Linked DNA regions of Marinobacterium aestuarii. Each later gene encodes a partner of the first gene's protein in a complex. Links are inferred from orthologs where the notes say so. Each region holds a gene or a part of one and is shown on either strand. Other genes may lie near its edges. The genes, in order: accC and accD.

Region 1 (9,285 bases):
TTCACCGGTATGATTGAGGCGGTTGATGGACTTGCGGCTGTTCCATAGCCTTGTATCGGAGGTCACCATTTCGGACACCACCATGCCGGCACCCAGTCGTCGACAGAGCTGACGAAAGGGTCTGTCGGTAACACCTGCCATTGGTGCCAGAATTACCTGACTGTCAATGGTATAGGGGCCGATTCGGAACATGGAGGACCTTTTTTCAGAGAAAAAAACACCGCAAAACCCAAATGGGCTTCGAACCTGGTTCACTCAAGGAAGGTGGGCAATGATACCGCTTCAGGCGAACGCGTCCAACCCGTATCTGATGAAAAAATGAACAAAAACGCGCTTGCGCTAAAGCTGGGCTGGTGCTAGCTGAACCTCATAGCTGACGGCGCGCCGGCCCGGATCCAGTATCGCCAGATTGACCTGGAATGGCTGCGAATTCGGCATCTTCAGCGGGTCCAGTATATCGTCCAGATAGTCCTGCGGTTGTAGCACGCGACGGGCGACGGTACGACCGCGAATGTCGGAAAAGCTCAGCTCGATGGCGGGGAAGGGCTGGCGGAAACTCGCGGTGTTTTCCAGCAGCAGGTCGATGCTGAGGGCATCCTCATAGCGGGGGTGAGCCCGCACGACCAGCTGACGGTTGTGAATCAGCTCCACCGCCTGGTAGGGCGGTATGGCACACTCAAGCTGATGACACAAAATGTCATAGGCGTCTGCCAGCAGCGGTTCGCGGGACCACTCGATACGATTGAACCAGGCCAGCTGTGAGGTCAGCAGTACAGCGGCTGCAAGGCAGCCAAGGCTCCAGCCGAGCACGGCGCCGGGGGTTGTGGGCGTTACCGGGTGCCTAAGCTCCAGTGGTTCGGCGTGCAGATCCTGCAGTGCGGCCAGCCCCTGTGGCTGGGGCGTCGAGTGTGGTTGCGGTGCGACCTGTGGCACCGGCTGAAATTCAGTCTGCACGGGCGCTGCGGGGGGCCTGGGCTGTGCATGTGCAGGCGGGCTGTCGGCTTCGGTCGCCGTAATGATGGCAGGCTCAGGCTGTGTGCTAGAGGGAGCAGGCTGTTCCTGTTCCTGTTCCTGTTCCTGTGAACTGTGAGCAGGCATAGGGGGGGCAGAAGCCAATTCCACGACAGGCTCAGGCTCAAGTTCAGCAAGAGCGACCTTCTCGGCCGGCCCGCCCTGGTCACAGGCGGGTTCGCCAGCTGCAATGGGGGCAGACGCGGGTTCGGTGATACTGTGCGGGCCGTATTCGCCGGTGGCTGGGGGCTTGTGCGTGCCTGGCTGCGTGATGGGTGTCTGTTCAGGCAGCTCTTCAGATGGAGCATCCTGTGCCGGTGTGCGCAGAAAGCTGGCGATCGGAATGGGTGTCGAGGGCTTCTGGGGGGCAGTCCTGCGCCAGTTGCGCTGCGGTCGATCCTGTGGAGCTTCGGCGGGGCTGCTGACTTCCAATGGTGCATCGGGGTCAAAGACGGCCGGGTCGTCCACCGGATTCACCGGCTCTGCTGGACGCTGTGCTTGTGCCGCCGAGCTGACCTTGGGAGCTTGCGCATAGCGCACATGCAGCGAGTATTCCTGCGGCGCGGGTCCTTCTTCGGCATTACCACCGCTGCTGGTGTCAGGCTGTGAGTGTTGTGTCCCGGTGTAGGGTTGGTGTGCCCGGGCATCGAATACCCGCAGGCAGGCACCGCATCGAACCTTGCCATCGGCCAGCCTGAGCTGGCCATCGCTGACATTGAAGCGTGTTTCACACTCCGGACATTCGGTGACGATGCCGCCGTTCATGGGTTATAACCTCGTGCCGGAGATCCTGATCCAGCCTTCGCGTTCAGCAACCGGATCCAGTTTGAACCACTGACCGTAGGCGGCGCCAATATCGCCGGCCTGACGTTCCAGCAGACCTGAAAGCGCGATGCGTCCGCCGCTGCGCACACGTGCGGCCAGTGTCGGTGCCAGTTCGACCAGCGGGCCTGCGAGGATGTTGGCGACCAGCAGGTCGGCTTCGAGTTCCGGTGCCGCAGGTGGCAGACAGGTGTGCAGGCGCGCGGGGTCGAGCTTGTTGCGCTCCAGATTGCTGTTGGTTGCCTGCAGCGCCTGGACGTCTATATCGACCGCCAGCACATGGCGTGCACCCAGCAGCAGGGAGGCAATGCCCAGAATGCCGGAGCCGCAGCCGTAGTCGATAACCTGTTTGCCTTCCAGCGGCTCGCCGTCCAGCCATTCCAGGCAGAGTGCCGTGGTGGGGTGGGTGCCGGTTCCGAAGGCGAGGCCCGGGTCCAGCATCATGTTGACGGCATCGGGATCAGGCGCTTCGCGCCAGCTCGGGCACACCCACAGGCGCTGCCCAAAACGCATGGGGTGATAGTTGACCATCCACTCCCGCTCCCAGTCCTTGTCTTCAAGGATTTCAGCCTTGAGCTCTGGCATGGGGGTGCCGGCGAAGAGCTGCTCATGTGCCTGGTGCACGAAGCGGGTGGTCTCTTCCAGGTCATGTTCGGTAGCGAACAGGCCTGTGATGGTGGTGTTCGACCACAGTGGCGTAGTGCCCAGGTCCGGTTCGAAAATGGGCTCGTCGGCCGAGTCCTGGTAGGTGACGGCGGCGCAACCGGCGGCCAGCAGAATGTCCTCATACTGCTCGGCGGCGTCCGGTTCGATGGAGAGCTTGATTTGTAGCCAGGGCATGGCGGATCCGTATTCGTAAGTGTTATAGCTGAGTATGGCTGATTCATGCGACACAGGAAACCTTGCGGCTTTCCCGTGCTACGCATTGCACCGCAAAGATGTTGCGCTCTATACGCAAAAGCCCGCGAGTGCGGGCTTTTCGGGCCTGCCGGGATTCGCGCAGGAATTCCGGCAGGCTGTGGTCCTGGGACTTTACAGACCCAGTTTCTTCTCCAGGTAGTGAATATTCACACCACCCTGGGCGAAGTTGGTGTCGCGCACGATCTCCTGATGCAGCGGGATGTTGGTGCGAATGCCTTCTACCAGCATTTCGTCCAGTGCATTGCGCATGCGGGTCAGGGCGATTTCACGGCTGTCACCGAAGGTGATCAGCTTGGCGACCAGTGAGTCGTAGTGCGGCGGCACTGTGTAGCCGTTGTACAGATGCGAATCGACCCTGATGCCAAAACCGCCCGGCGTGTGAAAGTGCTTCACGGTGCCGGGGCTTGGCAGGAAGGTTTTGGGGTCTTCGGCGTTGATGCGGCATTCAAAGGAATGTCCGCGTACGACTATATCTTCCTGCTTGTAGAACAGCGGCAGGCCGGAGGCGATACGCAGCTGTTCCTTGACGATATCGACGCCGGTGATCATTTCGGTGACCGGATGCTCAACCTGAACGCGGGTGTTCATTTCGATAAAGTAGAAGTGACCGTTTTCATACAGGAACTCGAAGGTGCCGGCGCCGCGGTAGCCGATGGTGATGCAGGCATCCACGCAGGACTTCAGCACGCGCTGGCGCGCCTCTTCGTCGATATGGGGCGCGGGCGCTTCCTCAACCACCTTCTGGTGACGGCGCTGCATGGAGCAGTCGCGGTCATACAGGTGAATCGCATTGCCCTGGCCATCGGCCAGAACCTGGACTTCCACGTGGCGCGGGTTCTCGAGGAACTTCTCCATGTAGACCGTATCGTCGCCAAAGGCGGCGGCAGCTTCGGACTGGGTAACATGGATGGAATTCAGCAGTGCCGCTTCCGTGTGGACAACGCGCATGCCGCGACCACCACCACCGGAGGCGGCCTTGATGATCACCGGGTAGCCGATACGGCGGGCGATGGCGTGAACTTCATCGGCGTCTTCGGGCAGCGGGCCATCGGAGCCCGGCACTGTCGGTACCTTGGCCTTTTTCATGGCCCTGATGGCTGAAACCTTGTCGCCCATCAGGCGGATGGTTTCGGAACTTGGGCCAATGAACTTGAAGCCTGACCGTTCAACCTGTTCGGCGAAGTTGGCATTTTCCGCCAGGAAGCCGTAGCCGGGGTGAATACCGCTGGCATCGGTCACTTCGGCGGCGCTGATGATCGCCGGAATGTTCAGGTAGCTGTTTTTGGACGGAGCCGGGCCAATGCAGACGGCCTCGTCTGCCAGGCGCACATGCATCAGGTCACGGTCAGCAACGGAGTGCACCGCGACGGTTTTGATACCCAGCTCTTTGCAGGCTCGCAGAATTCGCAGCGCAATTTCGCCTCGGTTGGCGATGACGACTTTTTCAAGCATCGGGTAAATTCCTTGATCTGGCGAAGAGGCGCTTAGACGATGGTGACGAGAGGCTGGTCGTATTCGACCGGCTGGCCCTCTTCAACCAGAATGGCTTCGATCACGCCGGACTTGTCGGCTTCAATCTGGTTCATCATCTTCATGGCTTCAACGATGCAGATCACATCACCGGCCTTGACGGTCTTGCCCACTTCAACAAAGGGTGGCGAGCTTGGTGACGGCGAACGGTAGAAGGTGCCGACCATCGGCGAGAGCACAACGTGGCCGTTAAATTCTGCCGCGGCAGGCTCAGCGACAGCAACGGGTGCTGCGGCAGCAGCAGCAGCAGGCGCAGGCGCCATGGCCATCTGCGGGTAGCCGGCCGGCATCATCATCTGGGCAGGGACGGACTGAGCCATGCGGCTGATGCGCACGGACTCTTCACCTTCCTTGATTTCGATTTCGTTGATGTTGGACTCTTCCAGCAGTTCGATCAGTTTTTTGACTTTGCGGATATCCATTATGATCTCTTTTTAAATTCTTGAAGTGGCGGAAGTGGGTTCAGGAGCCTGTCCGGCGACGATCAGACCCCGCGTGAGTTATGCCAGACCGTCTACGACAGCCTGCAATGCAAAGTTGTACCCCTGGCTGCCGAAGCCGCAGATCACGCCCCTGGCGACATCCGAAAAATACGAATGGTGCCGGAATGCCTCGCGTGCGTGCACATTGGACAGGTGGACTTCGTAAAACGGAATATCCACCCCCAGCAGGGCATCGCGCAGTGCGACACTGGTATGGGTGAATGCCGCCGGGTTGATAATGATAAAGGCGACGCCTTCATCCCGGGCAGCATGGATGCGGTCGATCAGCTGATATTCGGCATTGCTTTGCAGATGGCTCAGCTGGTGGCCGGCGGCCTGTGCCTGCATTTCCAGCGAACGGTTGATGTCCGCCAGCGTGGTAGCACCGTAAATTCCGGGTTCCCGGGTGCCGAGCAGGTTCAGGTTGGGGCCGTGCAGCACCAGTATTTTTGCCATCAATAAAGCCTCAAAAATCAACAGACTTGCGACATACAGGAGGTTAGATCGCATAGTTTGCATGAATCCGGAGGCAGTGTCTATCGCAAGCCATAATTTGCGGCGTTAGCGGCTATTTCAACGAAGTTAACCTAGATTTCCCGGTCTGTTGTCCATCATTGGTGATGTTTTTTTGTCCATTGAGCGCTTTTTGCGCCAGAACCCAGCCGGGGTGCCGGGGGCCGGGCGTTGACGCTGTTGGGCAAATCAGTGATAGTGCGGTGCAGCATTCAGAGCACATCCAGGTTATTAAGGGAACGGCATTGGAAAAACTGCAGCGTTGGTGGCTGGGCATATGGGATCGGATAGCGGCGGGCCCTGGGTCTTCGGCCTGGCTCAAGGGGATAGGCGTATTGCTGGGGCTTTATTTACTGAGCGCACTGGTGGTGGGCCTGTACTGGAGCTGGGAACCGGCGCGTTTTGATGTTGAGGCCAAGGCCGTGCCCCATGAGGGTGCCGCGCCTGCGGTGGGTTCGCACACCAGTGGTGCACTGATCGAAATTGTCGAAACCCTGCTGAACAAGCCGGGCGGCTACCTGAGTAACGACAGACTGCCGCCGGGTATCTGGCTCGATAACGTGCCCAACTGGGAGTTCGGTGTGCTGGTACAGGCGCGGGATCTGAGCCGTGCCCTGCGCAAGGATTTCAGTCGCTCGCAGTCGCAGTCAACGGAAGATGGGGACCTGGCGAAGGCCGAACCGCTGCTGCACTTCAACAACAAGAGCTGGCTGCTGCCCTCCACCGAGGGTGAATACCGCAAGGCGGTCAAGCACATGCGCCAGTATCAGCTGCGCCTGGCTGACCCGGCCCAGACCCAGTCACAGTTTTATGCCCGTGCCGACAACCTGAACAACTGGCTGGGGGATGTTTCCACTCGCCTGGGGAGTCTGTCGCAGCGCCTCAGTGCCAGCGTCGGTCAACGCCGTCTGAATACGGATCTGGCCGGTGAAATCGATGCGCGCCAGTCGACCCAGGGCATGGCCGAACAGGATATACAGACGTCCTGGCTGGAACTGGATGATGTCTTCTATGAGGCTCGCGGTACAGCCTGGGCGCTGATTCATATTTTGCAGGCGGTGGATGCTGATTTTGCCGTCGCGCTGGAGAAGAAGAATGCCCGTGTGAGTCTGGAGCAGATCGTGCGCGAGCTCGAATCCACCCAGGAAACCATCTGGAGTCCGATGGTGCTGAACGGCAGCGAGTTCGGTCTGGTCGCCAACCACTCTCTGGTGATGGCGTCTTATATTTCCCGCGCTAATGCGGCCATCATCGACCTGCGCAAACTGCTGTCGCAGGGATGATGTCGATTTCGGAGAACAGGATTCGATGAAACGAGTTGTCTTTAACCAGAAGGGCGGTGTGGGCAAATCCAGCATCACCACCAACCTGGCCGCCATCAGCGCGACCCGGGGTCTGAAAACGCTGGTGATCGACCTGGATCCACAGTGCAACTCGACCCACTATCTGCTGGGCGAGAACGCGGCCCACACCCAGACGGATATCCGGGACTTTTTCGAGCAGATGCTGAGCTTTCAGCTGAAGACGGCCGGGCCCGATGAGTTTGTGCACGAAACGCCCTATGAAAACCTGTTTCTGATTCCGTCCAACCCGGATGTTACCGATCTGCAGGCCAAGCTCGAGTCCAAGCACAAGATCTACAAGCTGCGCGATGCCCTGAGTCAGCTGGACGACTACGATGCCATTTACATCGATACGCCGCCGGCGTTCAACTTCTTCACCCTGTCTGCACTGGTGGCGGCGGATCGCTGCCTGATCCCGTTTGACTGTGACGAATTTGCCCGCCAGGCGCTGTACAGCCTGATGGATAATGTGCGCGAAACCCAGCAGGACCACAACGCTCAGCTGCGGGTCGAGGGCATAGTGGTGAACCAGTATCAGCCGCGGGCAACCCTGCCGCAAAAGATGGTGGCGGATCTGATGGCGGAAAATCTGCCAATGCTCAGCAGCAAGATATCATCCTCGGTGAAGATGCGTGAGTCCCATAATGAGTCGCGCCCGCTGATTCATATGGCACCCAGTCACAAGCTGACGCAGGAGTTTGTCGCCCTGTTCGACGAGCTGCACCCCTGATACTCAGACGGTTGTCGTAAAAAAGCCGGCGAGGGCAGTGTTGCCCATCGTCGGCTTTTTTGTGTTCAGGCTCCCAAGCCCGGGCGGAAACTTCCTTGCCCCTTGATTACATGCCCTTGACGGCGAAGATGCCCGGCGCATTGCGCCAGTAACCGTGATAATCCATGCCAAAGCCAAACAGGTAGCGGTCTTCGGCGTTGAGGCCGACGAAGTCTGCCTTCATGCCCGGGCGCGCCTTGCGGTCATGCATCTTGTCGACCAGTACCGCGGTATAGACCTCGGCGGCGCCTTCACGCTCAAAGTGGTCGATGATTTCCGCCAGGGTGTGACCTTCATCCAGAATGTCGTCGATGATCAGCACCGGGCGGTCCTTGAACTCCACCATGGGCGGGACCTTCCATTCCAGCCCGAAGCCGCGGGTGCTGTTGCGATAACGGGTCGCGTGCAGATAGCTGGCTTCGAGCGGGAATTCGAGCCGTGTCAGCAATTTGCCGCCAATCACCAGGCCGCCGTTCATGATGCTGAAGAGAACGGGGTTGCGATCGTGCAGGGTCAGGCTGATGGCGTCGGCCATGGCGTCGATGGCGGCTTCCACCTCGCAGGCGCTGTGCAGCAGGTCCGCTTGGGCGTAAACCTCGCGGATATGGTCCAGGTCGGTATTGGGCATGGGATCAGGCGTCAGAATAGATAAAAGTGTTCAGGCGCCGGGCGATGGGCCCGGTGCGGCTCATCGGGCTCACAATACTGACTGACCGGTCAGATGGCAAGCCGACCGGCGGATGACAAATTCCCGCCTTTTGGCTAGGATGCACCCACATTTTCTGACCGGCACGACAATTGCTGTATAAATCGGGGCTGGGACGGTATTCGCAGGATGCCGCCTTTGTGTTCGATGCCGGTGGCAGCCCTGGTGCTGGCACGGGTTTCAGGTCGCTGGTTTAACATGGGGTCCGGCTTGCTGAGCGGATTCTAACTGTCGTCAAAGAGGTTTGTGCATGAGCGTTCACGAAATCCGCCACCCACTGGTCCGCCACAAGCTGGGTCTGATGCGGGCCGCCGGTCTGAGTACCCGCAGTTTCCGGCAGCTGGCGTCTGAGGTTGGCTGTCTGCTGACCTACGAGGCGACCAAAGACCTGGAGCTGGAAACCTATCAGGTGGACGGCTGGTGTGGCGCCATGACGGCGGAGCGCATCAAGGGCAAGAAAATCACCGTGGTGCCGATTCTGCGCGCCGGCATCGGCATGCTCGATGGCGTGCTGGAACTGGTGCCCGCCGCCAAAATATCCGTTGTCGGTCTGTACCGTGACGAGACAACCCTGGAGCCGGTGCCGTACTTTGAAAAGCTGGCCAACGATATTGAAGAGCGCATGGCGCTGATCATTGATCCAATGCTGGCGACGGGCGGTTCCCTGATCGCCACCATCGATATGCTGAAGAAAGCGGGTTGCACCAGTATCCGCACGCTGATTCTGGTGGCAGCACCTGAAGGTCTCAAGAAGGTGCAGGAAGCACACCCGGACGTGGATATCTTCACGGCGTCCGTTGACAGTCACCTGGATGAACACGGCTACATCATTCCGGGTCTTGGTGACGCCGGTGACAAAATCTTCGGTACCTGAGGGGAACTGAACCATGTCTCACCACGGTGAATATCACCTGAGCGGATGGCGCGGTGCGCTGGCCGGTTCGCAAATGCTGTTCGTGGCCTTCGGTGCCCTGGTGCTGGTGCCGCTGTTGACCGGGCTGAATCCGAGCGTTGCTTTGTTTACCGCCGGTGCCGGCACGCTGCTGTTTCAGATCGCCACCAAGCGGACGGTGCCGGTCTTCCTGGCGTCGTCCTTCGCCTTTATCGCGCCCATCATCTACGGCGTCCAGACCTGGGGCATTCCCGCCACCATGGGCGGGCTTATGGCGGCCGGGATGCTGTATCTGC
Region 2 (9,104 bases), 1.0 Mb from region 1 along the record:
CGATCGGCGGCGATTTCGCCAGACGCCCGGCGATATACTGCGCCGCCTGGGGGTTGTGGGCCACATCCAGAATACATTCAGTGTCGCCAAGCATCAGCCGCTGCATGCGCCCGGTCATGGCGGCGTTGCGCAGCGCAGATTCTATGCTGCTGCGCGCAGGCGCATCGAGCAGCAGATGCAGCACCTGCAGCGCCGTGGCGGCATTGGGCAACGGCAGCCCGGGCAATGGCAGATAATGAAACTCAACGGACTCGCCCTGCAGATTGCGACCCTGCCAGTGCCAGCCTTGCGCCTGCTCCAGGTAGGTAAAACTGTCACCCACCTGATACAGCCTGGCACCGAGCTGATCCGCCGCCTGCGCTACCGTTACCGGAGGTTCGGGATCACCGCACACCGCCGGCGTATCAGCACGGAAGATACCCGCCTTCTCGCGACCAATCAGCTCGCGGGTATCCCCCAGCCAGTCAGTGTGATCCAGCGCGATACTGGTAACCACTGCCACCTGGGGATCGACGATATTCACCGCATCCAGGCGCCCGCCAAGGCCCACTTCGAGCAGCACCACCTGCGGTGCCTGCTGCGAGAAGATTTTTAATGCCGCCAGAGTGCCGTACTCGAAATAGGTCAGCGGAATCTCGCCACGCGCAATCTCAACCGCCGCAAAGGCATCACAGAGTGCCGCGTCGGACGCTTCGGCACCATTGATGCGCACACGCTCGTTATAGCGCAGGAAATGCGGCGAGCTATAGCAGCCCGTGCTGTAACCGGCCTCGCGCAGCATGCAGTCGAGAAATGTCTGGGTCGAACCCTTGCCATTGGTACCGGCAATGGTCACGACCTTGCTGCGGGAAAAATCCAGCTCAAGCCTGGCGGCAACGTCGCGCACACGATCCAGCCCCAGCTCGATGTCACTGGGATGACAGGCTTCGATATGCTCAAGCCATTCGTTCAGAGTCTCAGGAGTACCCGATAACATCAGTCTCTACCCGCTAAAAGCTAAACCGGGGTCAGCCGCACCGCCCGATCAATGATCAGCGGCCCGGCGACCCCGGATTCAAAAACGCTGAATCAGGCTTCGCTGTAATGCGTAAGCTTGCGCAACAGCCCACTGATACGCTCACGCAGTTCCTTGCGATGGATAATCATATCCACCTGACCGTGTTCGAGCAGGAACTCGCTGCGCTGGAAACCTTCTGGCAGTTTCTCTCGCACCGTTTGCTCGATAACGCGCGGACCGGCGAAACCAATCAGCGCCTTGGGCTCGGCGATATTCAGATCGCCCAGCATGGCCAGGCTAGCAGAAACACCGCCGTAGACAGGATCCGTGAGGACCGAGAAATACGGAATGCCGGCCTGGCGCATTTTTTCCAGCGCCGCGCTGGTTTTGGCCATTTGCATCAAGGACGTCAGCGCCTCCTGCATACGGGCACCACCGGAGGCCGCAAAGCAGATCAGCGGAATACCCTCTTCCATGCAGACATTGGCCGCGCGCACGAAACGCTCGCCGACCACGGCGCCCATGGAACCGCCCATAAAACGGAACTCGAACGCCACCGCCACCACCGGCATGCCATCGAGCTCACCCCGCATGGCCACCAGCGCATCCTTCTCGCCGGTTTCTTTCTGCGCTGCCGACAAGCGATCCTTGTACTTCTTGGAGTCGCGGAATTTCAGGCGATCGACCGGTTCCACTTCGGCGCCAATTTCTCGCAGGTTGTCGGCATCGAGGAACATTTCCAGACGCTTGCGAGCCCCCACACGCATGTGGTGATTGCACTTGGGGCAGACATTCAGATTCTTGTCCAGCTCCGGGCGATACAGCACCGCTTCGCATTTGGGACACTTTTTCCACAGGCCTTCCGGCACGTTGGACCGGCGGCTCTCGGCGTTGCGAGCCAGTGAAGGGACAATTTTTTCCAGCCAGTTACTCATTTTGCTCCATCCCCTGTGCGGGAAAACTGTTCAACGATCTTCAGGCATCCATGGCGGCACGCATGCCGGCAATAATACGGGATACCTGCTCGGGAATCTGCTGCGGCTGTGTCGCCAGTTCAGCAATGCGATTGACCAGCACGCTGCCGACGATCACACCATCGGCGATCTGGGACACGGCGCGGGCCGAGGCATCGTCACGGATACCGAAACCTACGCCCAGCGGCATATCGGTGTGACGACGCACCTGTTTCAGTTTTTCTTCCACCGCCGCCACATCCAGCGCCGCGGAACCGGTCACGCCCTTGAGGGACACATAGTAGATATAACCACTGCCCTTTTCACACACCGACTTGATGCGGGACTCATCGGTGGTCGGCGCCAGCAGATAAATCACGTCGATCTCGGCGGCACGCATAACCTCGATAAAGTCATCGGACTCTTCCGGCGGCAAGTCGACCGTCAGAATGCCATCAACACCGGCCGCCTTGGCGCGGGTCGCGAAACTCTCATACCCCAGCACTTCAACAGTATTGAGGTAGCCCATCAGCACGATCGGTGTCTGGCTGTCGGTTGTACGGAACTGCGCCACCATGTCGAGTACGTCCAGCAGACGGGTACCGTGGGACAGCGCGCGCTCACAGGCCAGCTGAATCACCGGGCCATCCGCCATGGGGTCGGAAAAAGGAACACCCAGCTCCAGAATATCGGCACCGGCTTCAACCATGGCGTGCAGCAGCGGCACTGTCACCGCGGGCGACGGGTCGCCTGCGGTCACATAGGGAATCAGCGCCTTGCGCCCGGCGGTCTCAAGACGGGCGAAACAGTCTTTAATACGACTCATGTCAATCTGTACTCCAGCAGTGCGCTCAGACGTCGATACCATCGAGGCTGGCCACGGTGTGAATATCCTTGTCGCCGCGTCCGGACAGGTTGACGACGATAAACTGGTCTTCGCGCATGGTGCGGGCAAGCTTGAGCGCGTAGGCCACGGCGTGACTGGACTCCAGTGCCGGCATGATGCCCTCAACCCTGGTCAGGGTACGGAAGGCCGCCAGGGCTTCATCATCGGTGGCATCAACGTATTCAGCGCGACCGGTATCTTTCAGCCAGGCATGCTCAGGTCCGACGCCGGGGTAATCAAGGCCCGCGGAAACTGAATGGGTACCCAGAATCTGACCGGCGTCATCTTCCATCAGATAGGTGCGATTGCCGTGCAGTACGCCAGGACGACCCGCCGACAGCGGCGCCGCATGCTGACCCGAGGCAATGCCGTAGCCGCCCGCTTCCACACCGTACATGCGCACATCACCATCTTCGATAAAGGGATGGAACAGACCTATGGCATTGGAGCCACCACCGACGCAGGCCACCAGCGCATCCGGCAGACGACCCACCTGATCCAGGCTCTGCTGGCGGGCTTCACGACCGATAATGCACTGAAAATCACGCACCAGCTTGGGGTAAGGATGCGGACCTGCGGCAGTACCAATGATGTAGTAAGTGGTATCGACGTTGGTGACCCAGTCGCGCATGGCTTCGTTCATGGCGTCTTTGAGCGTGCGGGTACCGGACTCCACCGGCACTACCGTCGCGCCCAGCAGCTTCATGCGATAGACGTTCAGCGCCTGGCGGCGCACGTCTTCGATACCCATGTACACCACACACTCAAGACCCAGGCGCGCCGCCACTGTGGCAGAAGCCACACCGTGCTGACCGGCACCGGTTTCGGCGATGATACGCGGCTTGCCCATTTTCTTGGCGATCAGAGCCTGGCCGATAGTGTTGTTCACCTTGTGGGCGCCGGTGTGGTTCAGGTCTTCACGCTTGAGATAAATCTGTGCGCCGCCATTTTCCCGTGACAGGCGTTCGGCATGATAGAGCGGCGACGGACGGCCCACATAGTGCGCCAGATCCTTGTCGAACTCTGCCTGAAACTCCGGGTCCTGACGCAGGGATTCGTAGGTACTTTCCAGATCCTGGAGGGCACCAATCAGCGTTTCGGAAACGAAACGACCGCCGTAGGGACCAAAATGTCCGCGGTCGTCCGGTAACTGCATCAGTGCAGCCAGTTCAGCTTTTGTCGGCACGTGCCACCTCTTCGATAAACTGTTTCAGCTTATTGTGATCTTTGATCCCCTTCGCCGCTTCAACGCCTCCACTGACGTCCACGGCAAAAGGGTTGACCTGCGCTATGGCAGATCGAATATTGTCCGGATTCAGCCCGCCCGCCAGTATGATCTGCGGCCGCACCGAGACTGGAATGCGCGCCCAGTCAAACGCCTCGCCGGTGCCTCCTGGCACGCCGGCCCTATAGGCATCCAGCAGAATACCCCGGGCGCCGGCATAGTCCTGCATGACAGCAACGATATCAAGGCCTGGCTTCATGCGCAGCGCCTTGATATAGGGCCGCCCAAAGCCTGCACAAAAATCCGCCGACTCATTGCCGTGAAACTGCAGCAGGTCTATGCCGGTCGTCGCCACAACCTGCTCCACGTATTCCGGGCTTGCATCGACAAACAATGCCGTCGTCGTCACGAAGGCGGGCAGGTCCGCAATAATGCGGGCTGCTACCTCGGGTGTCACATGGCGCGGGCTTTTGGCATAAAACACAAATCCCAGCGCATGGGCGCCGAGCCGAACCGCCGCCTGCGCATCATCCAGACGAGTAATACCGCAAATCTTGACGCGTGTAGTCACGACCGTGGCTTCCTGAAAACGCACGATAATACCAGAAGGACCGGGCTAAAGTCAGTCCGCCCCGCCCAGGAAATAGGGCCCCAGCGGCGATGGCGGCAGCTTGAAATGTTCCGGATAGCGCACATCGACGAAATAGAGCCCATGGGGCGGCGCCGTAATGCCGCCCTTGCGCCTGTCCCGCGCCTGCAACACGTCCTGCGCCCATTCGGGCTCAGCCTCGCCGGCACCCACGGTCATGAGCACACCGGCAATATTGCGCACCATGTGATGCAAGAACGCATTGGCCTGCACATCGATGACAATCAGCTCACCGGCACGGTAAACCTGCAGCACACGCACTTCCCGCACAGGACTCTTGGCCTGACAGCCAATGGCGCGATAGGAAGTGAAATCGTGTTCGCCAACCAGGTATGTTGCCGCCGCATTCATGCGCGCAAGATCAAGCCTTTTGTGGGTCCAGGTCACGCCGCGGGCCAGCAGCGCAGGTTTCACTGGAGCCGAGCGAATCAGATAGCGGTAACGTCGCTCCCGGGCGCTGAAGCGGGCATGAAAACTATCATCCATCTGGCGTGCCCACTGGATGGCGATATCATCCGGCAGATTAGTATTGGTCCCCAGCACCCAGGCGCGTTCATCACGCTTGGCCGTCGTATCGAAATGAATGATCTGGTAGCTGCCACTGACGCCGGCATCGGTACGCCCGGCGCAGACGACATTAACCGGCTCGTTGGCGACCCGGCTAAGCGCCTTCTCCACCGTTTCCTGAACACTGGGCACATTGTTGGTTTTCTGTGTCTGCCAGCCCCGGTAGGCGAAGCCGGCATATTCGACACAGAGCGCATAACGGACGGGGGCGATCGAAATCGCCCCCGTAGTAGTTTCTATTTCAGACTTCATGAACTTACGCTATAGACTCCATCAGTTTGCGAGCTTCCTGTTGCTGGACGTCACTGCCGTCGCTCAGTATTTCACTCAGTATATCCTTGGCACCGTCGCGGTCTTCCATATCGATATAGGCGCGGGCCAGGTCAAGCTTGGTTTCGACCTCGTCGGTACCCTCCAGGAAGCCCATGTCATCGAAGCCGCGATCTTCGTCATCGGCGCCGCTGTCGTCAAGCGCGATATCGTCATCCACTGAGCCCAGCAACGCTTCCAACTCGGTATCCAGATCCATCTCGTCGTCGATGGTGACATCCATCTCATCCGCGTCCGCATCACTGCCGGATTCAGACTCCAGCGCGGCCAGCATGGCATCCAGATCATCGTCAGCATTTTCAGCCAGCACTATGGCATCGGTATCATCCTGATCATCGGCATCCAGATTTTCCGCCAGCAGGGCATCTAGCTCATCCAGCGGCTCGCCTGCAACAGCCTCTTCGGCCAGCTCAGCCTGCTCTGCATCGCTCGCCTCTGGCGGATTGAACACCAGTTCATCGTCCAGTTCGAACTCAAGCGCATCCTCTGCAGGTGCAGCGGCGTCACTGTTTGGGGCAGTATCAATGGCCGCCTCGAGCTCTGCAGCTTCAACGCTTTTAGCAGCAAAACCTTCAGCGTCCTGCCCCTGTGCAGTAGCGCTGGAGAACTCGACCTCGGAAACAGACTCGGCGCCCTCTTCAGCCCTGGCTGCGTGCGCATCGCCCGACCCCGCTGTCAGATCCATCAAGTCATCATCCTGCGACAAATCCAGCGGTGCGACCTGGTTAAGGCGATAATCCAGCTCGTCACTCTCTGTTTCTGTATCGCTGTCGCTGGCGTCGACCTTGTCACCCGGACGGTAGTCAGAGACTTCCTCTTCCGCCGACTTGGGGACATTGCTGCCCGCAATCACCGAATCGAGCCCCAGGCTTTCCAGCGTGTCTTCAGGCTCATCAAAGACTTCAACCTCGCCTCCCAGCTGCCCCATGCCCGAGCGCAGATCAGCCCGTTCGGCATCGGCCTCATCGCCGTTGGCAGGCCCGAGCAAATCATCCAGACTTTCATCGAAGTCGTCATCAACCCCGGCGATCTGATCCTGAACCGGCATGTCTTCCTCGAAGTCCGTATCCAGGCTCAGGTCGAACTCGTCGTCGTCGAACAACGGCCGATCGGACGAAACTGCGGTGACTGCGGCGGCCGGTGCCGTCTGCATCTCGTCGGCAAGTTCCAGATCCAGGTCCAGATCAAAATCGTCCGTATCATCCGCTACGCTGGCATGGGAAGCCTCGAATTCCGCCTTGGCATCACGGGCGTCCTGATCCAGCTCCTCGTCAGCAATCCAGACAGCCGTTGCGCCCGCTGCTGCACCCGCTGCTGCAGCAACAGCGCCACCTGCCAGCGCGCTGTCTGGCGCATCGCCGGCCTTGGACGCCGGCGCCTCAGGTGCCTCTTCAGCAGCGTCTTCAATCACCTCATCATCTTCACGCCGCTTGCGCCCAAGGGCCAGCAGCCCCACCAGCAAGCCGCCGATGACCGCCCCCAGACCCGCCATGTAGGCCGGCGTTTGCAATATAGTTTCAACCAGACCAGAGGGGCTCTCAGGGGTCGCCTTGGCGGGCGCTGCAGGCACTGCCGCGACGGGCTGAACCTGCTGCAGCTGATCCTGCAACGCAGCCAGCTGCTGGTCCTTGAGTTCCAACAGGCGCTGCAGGGTTTCCATCTGCTGCGAAATGGCGGTGAGTTTGTCATTAAGTTCAGTATTGTCACGTTCGATCTTGTCGACCGACTCCTGGGTCACTGCGAGGCGATTCTCGAGCTCCTCATTGCGTCGCAGCAGCTCGGCTTTTTCAGGATCAGCGACGGGCGCTTCGACCACCTTGCTGGCACCTGCTTCGTCCTGCACCGGCGCGACCTGCCCCTGGTCAGGCGCACTTAAAATTTTCAGCTGCCCCGCATCGGCCACAGCCGATGTCGGCTGAGAATCAGCCGGGGCTAGCGGCTTTTTTTTTGAGCCATCTTCCTGCGGAGCGCTCGGCGCGGGTGCCGCCGATCCTGCTTTCCAGCGCTGCATCTGACGCGCCACTTCATTGGTGGCTTCCCGGGCACTGAGCGCCTGCACTTCATTCAGACTCGGCAGTTCGAGCACTACGCCGGCTTTGAGGAAATTGATATTGGAACTGGGAAATGCCTGTGGATTCTTGCGCTGCAACGCCAGCATCATCTGATTGATACTGGTGCCAGCGCCGGGCGAATGACGCTTGGCCAGCCCCCCTAGCGTATCGTTGGTTTCAACGAAGACCTCGGTCTGAGCATTCATGTTGCTGCGGATATTATTGGCCGGCGGACGGGCGCGCGAGGGTGCCGCAAACACCGGCTGCGGAGCAGGTACGCTACTCCGGCTTGCCTGTGCAGGCACAGGCGTGGCACTGCCGCCAACGGGTGCAGCCTGGAAGGCCGGCGGGTCCAGCAGCACCGTATACTCGCGTACGAGCCGGCCATTAGGCCAGTTGACCTCCACCAGCAGATTCAGAAAGGGCTCACGCACAGGACGGCTTGATGTCAGCCGAATGCTGCCGGTACCGTTCTGATTGATATTGACCGAAAATTGAACATCGGAAAGCAGCCGGGAGCGATCGATACCCGCCATCGCAAACTGATCCAGGTCCGCCATCTTTGGCACCACCTGCAATGGATCCAGATCGCGTACCTGCAGCAACTGAATTTCCGCATCGAGCGGCTCATTCAAGGCTGACTTGATTCGGATTTGGCCCAGACCCAAGGCATGTGCCTGACTGGCCCCCAGAACTCCCGCTACAGCTAGACTTAAAGCAAGTTTGCGCAACATCTGCTTGTTCCTTTTGTCCACTGTCTGATTACGCCATCAAATCAGACAGTTGCGATTCCGAATATCGAACAGAGTATTATTTATAAAGTAGGAAACGGTCAAGGAAAGCACCGGACAGAAGCGCTTTATTAGCCTGCAGGCCACTTCCTTCAGGAAAAAATAGCATTAAAAAAGGGCCGCAGCCCTTTTCAATCCGATTTTACAGTCCCGCCTGGACCAGCAACTCGGCAATCTGCACTGCGTTCAGGGCCGCCCCCTTGCGCAGGTTGTCCGATACAACCCACATATCAATGCCATTTTCGCTGGAAATATCTTCACGAATACGGCTCACGAAGACCGCATCCTTGCCCGTCGCCTCGGTCACCGGCGTAGCCCAACCACCGTCAACCGCTTCGTCAATCACCTCAACACCGGGCGCCATCTGCAGCATTTCGCGCACTTCAAGCGCACTGATCTGCTCGCGAGTTTCGATATGCACCGCTTCGCTGTGACCAAAGAACACCGGCACACGCACACAGGTCGGATTCACGCCGATGTCGTCATCTTCGAGGATCTTGCGCGTCTCATTGACCATTTTCATTTCTTCGTGCGTATAACCGTTATCGTCAAAACCGTCGATTTGCGGCAGCACGTTGAAAGCCATTTGTTTGGGGAAAACCTGCACATCGATATCCTGCCCATTGAGCAGCAGCGCCGTCTGGCGCGCCAGCTC

The links.
Region 2: the proteins of accC (region 1) and accD are in contact, whole or in part, in a solved structure (PDB 8UXZ), measured with the Escherichia coli proteins. The link is inferred for Marinobacterium aestuarii from one-to-one orthologs.

What each region holds. Positions count from the first base shown.
Region 1 is NZ_CP015839.1:3,940,384-3,949,668, reverse strand. What follows is about bases 2,037-5,030. They hold accC (acetyl-CoA carboxylase biotin carboxylase subunit), read right to left. Parts: upstream 4,207-5,030; coding sequence 2,866-4,206; downstream 2,037-2,865. Other genes in these bases: aroQ (type II 3-dehydroquinate dehydratase), read right to left, coding at 4,785-5,030; accB (acetyl-CoA carboxylase biotin carboxyl carrier protein), read right to left, coding at 4,239-4,706; prmA (50S ribosomal protein L11 methyltransferase), read right to left, coding at 2,037-2,673. Also shown: tRNA dihydrouridine synthase DusB, read right to left, coding at 1-192; A8C75_RS17180 (DUF3426 domain-containing protein), read right to left, coding at 340-1,776; more of prmA, read right to left, coding at 1,780-2,036; more of aroQ, read right to left, coding at 5,031-5,222; A8C75_RS17155 (DUF2333 family protein), read left to right, coding at 5,525-6,562; A8C75_RS17150 (ParA family protein), read left to right, coding at 6,588-7,352; A8C75_RS17145 (hypoxanthine-guanine phosphoribosyltransferase), read right to left, coding at 7,459-8,019; upp (uracil phosphoribosyltransferase), read left to right, coding at 8,348-8,971; A8C75_RS17135 (uracil-xanthine permease family protein), read left to right, coding at 8,985-9,285. UniProt on the Escherichia coli protein: This protein is a component of the acetyl coenzyme A carboxylase complex; first, biotin carboxylase catalyzes the carboxylation of the carrier protein and then the transcarboxylase transfers the carboxyl group to form malonyl-CoA.
Region 2 is NZ_CP015839.1:2,926,605-2,935,708, forward strand. The notes cover bases 1-2,813. They hold accD (acetyl-CoA carboxylase, carboxyltransferase subunit beta), read right to left. Parts: upstream 1,933-2,813; coding sequence 1,069-1,932; downstream 1-1,068. Other genes in these bases: folC (bifunctional tetrahydrofolate synthase/dihydrofolate synthase), read right to left, coding at 1-976; trpA (tryptophan synthase subunit alpha), read right to left, coding at 1,973-2,776; trpB (tryptophan synthase subunit beta), read right to left, coding at 2,802-2,813. In the rest of the region: more of trpB, read right to left, coding at 2,814-3,992; A8C75_RS12830 (phosphoribosylanthranilate isomerase), read right to left, coding at 4,006-4,632; tRNA pseudouridine(38-40) synthase TruA, read right to left, coding at 4,684-5,529; A8C75_RS12840 (FimV/HubP family polar landmark protein), read right to left, coding at 5,534-8,392; A8C75_RS12845 (aspartate-semialdehyde dehydrogenase), read right to left, coding at 8,592-9,104.